DNA from 2 places in the Thermosipho japonicus genome. Region 2 is predicted to be linked to the other one. Evidence: predicted binding sites of a transcription regulator. Region 2 holds the regulator's gene; the other holds the start of a gene.
What was found. Region 2 encodes HrcA, which represses chaperone genes, less so after heat shock. Its sites were predicted from a motif close to ATTAGCACTCNNANNNTNNGAGTGCTAAT; they were not measured.
Positions count from the first base shown of each region.

Region 1: the regulator HrcA is predicted to act here: its motif matches at 1,772-1,800, upstream of HNP65_RS05670 (ATP-dependent Clp protease ATP-binding subunit).

Region 1 covers NZ_JACHEX010000002.1:361,037-364,471, forward strand. The annotation lists gene HNP65_RS05670 (ATP-dependent Clp protease ATP-binding subunit) at 1-1,744, opposite strand, end outside; gene HNP65_RS05675 (sensor domain-containing diguanylate cyclase) at 1,940-3,355, shown strand.
Region 2 covers NZ_JACHEX010000008.1:20,139-23,573, forward strand. The annotation lists gene dnaJ (molecular chaperone DnaJ) at 1-605, opposite strand, end outside; gene HNP65_RS09555 (nucleotide exchange factor GrpE) at 611-1,150, opposite strand; gene hrcA (heat-inducible transcriptional repressor HrcA) at 1,195-2,208, opposite strand; gene HNP65_RS09565 (MFS transporter) at 2,347-3,435, opposite strand, start outside.

The sequences.
Region 1 (3,435 bases), on a different contig from region 2:
GATCGTAGCCAACATATCCTGGAGGTGCACCTATAAGTCTTGCAACTGAGTGTTTTTCCATGTATTCACTCATATCAATCCTTATGAGTGCATTTTCAGAGCCAAAGAGTAATTCAGCAATTGTTTTTGCAAGTTCAGTCTTACCAACACCACTTGGCCCTAGGAATAAGAATGTTCCTATTGGCCTATTTGGATCTTTTATGCCGGCTCTTGCCTTTCTTATTGCATCAGCAACTACTTTTACAGCCTCTTCTTGGTCTACCATTCTCTGATGGACTAGCTCTTCAAATTTTAATAATTTTTCTTTTTCAGACTCCATCATCTTTGTAGCTGGAATTCCAGTCCAGGATTCTACAACCTTTGCCACAGTTTCAGGTGTTACTTCTCTTGAACCATATTTTTTCTCGAGTTCTTCGTATTGCTGCTGCATTTTGTACATTTGTTGCTTCATCTCCGCAGCTTCTTTATATTGTGAATTAATCGTAAGTTCATCAATTTTTTCACTCAAAGATTTTATTTTTTCTTTCAAATCAGTCAATTTTGGATCACTATTTCTCAAACTTACTTTTGCAGCTGCCTCATCTATTAAATCTATTGCCTTGTCTGGCATAAATCTGTCCTGGATATACTTTGCAGAAAGCTTTGCAGCAGCTTCAATAGCATCATCTGTTATCTTAATATCATGATGTTTTTCATATGTTTCGCGCAATCCTTTTAGTATCTCTATGGTTTCCTCTACACTTGGTTCTTCAACAAGTACTGGTTGGAATCTTCTTGCAAGAGCCTTGTCTTTTTCAATGTGTTTTCTATATTCTTCAAGTGTAGTTGCACCTATGGCATGAAGTTCTCCTCTTGCAAGTGCCGGTTTAAGCATATTCGATGCATCCATTGCACCTTCTGCTGCACCAGCTCCGACAATGGTGTGTAGCTCATCAATGAATAGAATAACATTATCTTTCATTTTCTTAATCTCTTCCATTACTTTCTTTAAACGCTCTTCAAATTCTCCTCTGTACTTGCTTCCTGCAAGCATTTTTCCTAAATCAAGCATTAAAATTTTCTTATTCTTCAACTTTTCAGGAACTTTACCTTCAACAATTCTTTGAGCAAGGCCTTCAACAATTGCAGTTTTTCCAACACCTGGATCTCCAATAAGAACTGGATTGTTCTTTGTTTTTCTTGAAAGAATTTCAATTACCCTTTCAATTTCTTTTTCCCTTCCAATAACTGGAGAAAGTTTTCCTTCTTTTGCCAATTTTGTTAAATCAGTAGTATATTTTGCTAATACATTTCCTTCACCATCAATTTCTCCAGAGTCTGCTAGCTCTTTGACAGCTTTTAAAACTGCATCATAAGTTACATTGTACTTTGATAATATAGCCGCACTTTGAGTTGATGCATCTTTTAGTAAAGCTAACAAAAAGTGAACTGGTGATACTTTGCTTGAACCTAATAACTTACTTTCCTTCCTTGAAAGTTCAAAAATTCTAGATAGCTCATTTGACATATAAACCCCTGAAGATGAACCATAGTAAACCCCATATTGACTTTCTATTAATTCTTCTAACCTATCTTCGATTTCTTCAGTAGGTACATTTAGCGTTTCAAATATTTTTTGAATGTTTTCATTTTGAAGAATTTCATATAGTACATGCTCGGGTTTTAATAGGTTCTGCCTTCTTTGAGATAAGCGTTCTGCCGCTTGCTGGACTAATTCTTGCATTCTTTCATCTAAATATCTCATATATCTCACCTCCGAAAAATTTTTCTTTTTATCAGTCATATATTTAGACTGATAACTTCTAAATAAGTTCAGATTTTATGTAAATTTTTGATTAATAAAAGATAACAATTAAGGTATATTCTGTGGTATAATACTAATTGAGTAACATATTAAGTTTTTAAATTCACAACTTGTACTCAAAAAGGAGAAAAGATAATGTCAATTTGTATAGTTGTTTTAGTTACGGTCATTGCTTTATTGCTAGTATATATTTTTAGAATTTTAAAATTAATAAAAATCATATACCGTACTGCAAAAAAAAATTCAAACATAATAATCTGGAAAAATTCAAAAATTTTGTATTATGACAAATCACTAATTGAATTGTTTAAAAAGCATGGAATTAATTTAAACGATTTTAAAGATTATTCAAAAGAAAAAATTAATTTCTATATTAAGAACTATCCTTTTATACAAGATTTTTTAGAAAGGCTAAATCAAAATTTTGAAGAAGAATTATTCGAATACGAAACATTATTTTCCTTTCCCAACGAATTTTACAAAATTAAATTTAGAAGAGAAAGACATAAACACAGCACCTATTCAGCACTATTAATTATAAATTTATCTTCTGATATAAATAAATATATAGACGAATTAATAAATTCAATCTATAAAATTCCCGAAGAATTTTTTAAATTAACTACTTCAGATAAATCTACATATGAATTTGTAGATTCTTTCTTTAGGTTTCTTTATCAAAAAAACATAATTGATTCATTAGCTGTAGGAATAAAACAAATTGACGGTTCAATTAATATAATTTATGGAAAAATTGGAAACAAAAAATTTAGAAACTATATTATTAAGGACAAAACTTTAACCTCATATATCATAGATACCGGCAAAAAATTATACGTAAAAAATTCAGAAGAAATAGATTTACCTAAAGCCTACAAATTAATAAAGATAATTGATAAGCCTTACTCAATATATGGAATCCCTTTAAAAATAGAGGATAGTATTTTTGGAGCAGTTCTTTTCGAAAAGGAAGGAATAAACAACTTTACACTAAAAGATATACACCTATTTGAAATTCTTTCATTTTTAATCTCAATCAATCTTAAACTAAAAAAAGAATATGAAATTCTTTATGAAAATAATAAGAAAAATATTGAAAAATCATATTTGGACCCACTAACAAAAGCATACAACAGAAATTATTTATACGAAATTTTGCCAAAAGAAATAAAATCAACAAAAAAAAGAGAAAAAATAACTATTGTTTTCCTTGACTTGGATAATTTCAAATATATAAATGATAAATTTGGACATATTTACGGCGATAAAATTCTCATAAATTTTGTAAAAACAGCCAAAAAAGTTCTAAGGAATAATGATATCATAATAAGGTACGGTGGTGACGAATTTTTGATCTTGCTTTTAGGATCATCCATACAAGATTCTAAAAATATAATAAAAAGAATTAAAAAAATGATTTATAAATCTGAATATATAGTTGATTTTTCATACGGTTTAATGTACTTAGACCCTAAAAAATCTTTGGAAGAAAATATCAAAGTAGTTGATAGAAAAATGTATGAAATGAAAAACCGAAAGAAAAAAATATAATCTTGCACTCAGTGCATATACCAGCATTAATGCAATATTAAACATTCCCAATTTTCCAGATTAACTTTTATTTTTAAAAA
Region 2 (3,435 bases):
TGGTTTACAATAACCCCCAAAAACGTTCTCCTTTCCTCTCTAACTACCCCTGTTCCATGACATTTTGGACAGCTTACCCATCCACTTCCTGGCTCTACCCCTTCACCATTACAATGACTACATACCTCATATCTATCGTATTCAATTGGGATAGTTGTTCCTGTAAATACATGCTCAAAAGGCACATCAACAGTTATATTTATATCTTCTCCACGTTTTGCTCTTCTTTGTTTTTGTCTTGAAGAAGTTCTTTGATCACCAAAGAATATGTTAAATATATCGTTATTAATAAAATCACCAAAATCCTTGAATATATCTTCAAAACCACCGAAACCTCCAAAGCCACCAAAACCGCCTCCACTACCAGCGTTTGGTGGGACATCACCTACATATCCGAACCTATCGTACATTGCTCTTTTTTCAGGATCAGAAAGAACTTCGTATGCTTCTTGTATTTCTTTAAATTTTTCTTCCGCCTCTTTTCTATTTTGATGATTTCTATCTGGATGCCATTTTTTTATTAATTGTTTATATGCCTGCCTTATTTCTTCTTGAGATGCATTTCTTGAAACACCAAGGATCTCATAATAGTCTTTTTTGGCCATATATTTCACCTCCTAGGCTTAATCGAGACCTTCACCTTCACAGGTTTTAGAACTCGTCCATTAAATTTGTAGCCATCTTCTACAATTTCAACAATTGAATATTCTTCTTTTTCTTCATCCTCAACTCTTTCTACAGCTTCATGTTCAAACGGATCAAATTTATCCCCTACTTTTATTTCCTGCAAGCCAAGTCCTTCTAGTATTTTAAATAAATTTTTGTATATAATTTCCATTCCCTTGAAAAATTGTGTTTTTTTAGTCTCATCATCAATATTTTTAAATGCCCTTTTAAAATCATCAATTATAGGAACTAATTTTTCAACAATTCTACCAATTGTTGAAATAGAAATTTGTTCCTTTTCCCTTGCAACATCTTTTTTATAATTTTCAAATTGAGATTTTAAAATTCTAGCATAATTTTCAAATTCCTTTAATTGATTTTCAAGTTCTTCAATCTTTTTTGATTGTTCATCAATTATTTTTTCTAAATGTTTTTCCTTTTCTTTCTTTTCTTTATTAGCATCCTCTTTAACATTTTCAATCATTTTTTCTTTTTTAATTTCCTTTTTTTCCATATTTTCCACCTCCATTATTCAACATTTCTTGCAACAACAGTAAAGTATTCAGTTAATCTATTCACAACATATTCCACGCTATCAAACACTCTGTTGTAATCACTAAATTTATCAAAAATAACAGCTATTTTTCCAACTTCTCTGTTAAAGACAAAGTAAGGCATTATTAAAATCGAATACTGCTCAAAGTTTTTAATATTATGCTCTTTTCCAATGAATATTCCTTCACCAAGTTCAAAAATCTTAGAATAATATTCTTCATTCGTTGAAAATCTAACAATCTCTTTTAATTTGTCTTCATCGAATCTTTTTGCATTAACAAGATTAAAAACACCCTCTGTTATATATTCTTCATACTTTTCAGAAGCTATCTTTTCTGAAAGTTCAATAAATTCCTTCAACCTTCCTCCAACCCATGAAAATCTTTCAACAACCTCTTTCAGTTTAGCCCTAAATTCACTAAGCAAAATTCCATCAAGACTTTTGTTTAAAAATTCTTCAATTTCTTGGATATTGTAAATTTCCGAATGCTGAATTGGAAGAACTGATGTAAGTCCAAGCTCGGTAATTATATTAACAATGGAAAAGTTTTTAGTTACCGGTGTTAAAACAACTCTTCGAATTCTTAAATACATAGGATTAGGTTTTTCAATTATAACGAAAGCTTTAACTGTGGTTGCAAGTAGCTTTGCTGCACCTTGAATAATCTTATCCAAGTCACCTATTGGAAAATCTATACTAACATCTATAGAACTCCCTGATTTTTTTGTTTCTTTTCTAAGTTTCAATATTTCATTTACGTAAAATCTTAAACCTTTATCTGTCGGCACTCTTCCAGCAGAAGTGTGTGGCTGAAATACGTATCCAAGATAATCTAACTTTCTCATGTCATTTCTTACAGTTGCACCACTCCACTCAAGATTTGTAGACTCTAATATCTTTTGAGAACTTACTGGGGTTCCAGATTTTACATATTCTCTTACAAGACAATACAAAATCTGCTCTTGTCTTGTAGACAATTCTTTCATTTTCTCACCCCACTTATCAGCCATCTTATCACTCTATGTTCTTGTCTGATAATAGTATATCATAAAACGATTTTACAGTCAAATAAAATAAAGGCTCCAAATATGGAGCTCAAATTTCAAAAAAAATATTACCCATATTTAATTTACTGCTTTATCTTTTGTTTCTACTCCCAATACAAGAGTCATAACCGCTGCAAATATTGCAAATAAAGAAACAAATGAAAGGGCTGCAACTATAGATTTGTCAACAAAATAACCGGTAAAGTATGGAGCAATAATCCCTGCTATTCTTGCAGTTGCACCTGCAACACCATTTGCAGTTCCTCTAAATGAAGTTGGAAATAGTTCAGGAGTATATGCATACACAAGTCCCCAAACTCCCAAAGTGAAAAATGAAAGAACCAATACTATAAATAGAAAGCTTAAATTGCCAGTTGCAAGTAATAAAAGGAAAGAAGATAGACCCATACCTATGAAATATGTTGCAAGAGTTTTTTTACGTCCCCACTTTTCAATCAAATAAGCAACTGAAAGATATCCTGGAAGCTGTGCAAGATAGACAAAGAATGTATACCATTTTGCCCTTGTTATAGTTATCCCTAAACTTGCAATAAATATCTTTGGTGCCCATGAAAATAATGCGTAATATATGAAACTAACCACAAACCAAGATACAATAACTAAAATAGTTTGTTTTATATGTTCTTTTCTAAAAAGTCCACTGAAAGTTACCTTTACTTTTTCAATCTCTTCAATATTTTCAGGTACTTTGTTAAAAATCTTTTTTAAACCTTCAATTCCTCTTTTTTCAAATATATATTTTGGTGTATCTTTTTTTCTAAAAAACGGGATTAAAGAAATAATTCCAATTGAAAAAATATAAAAATCCCATCTCCAACCTAATTTTTCTCCCAATGTGACTGCAAAAAGTGCTATTAAAATGCTACCAACAGCCCAACTTGCCTCTAATATCACTAAATATCTTCCCCTAAGTCTAATAGAGGTATACTCTGACAAATAAGTATTAACTGAAGGTAGCAAACCTCCATATCCAAAGCCAGAAAGAAGTCTAAAAACATATGCACTACCAAAAGATTTTGAAAAGCCAAATAAAACAGTAAATATTACAGTAACAAGCAAATAAAATATTACGCCAGTTTTTCTTCCAAAATAGTCAAGTATAATCCCCGAAAATAATGCACCTAATAACATACCAATAAAAACTGA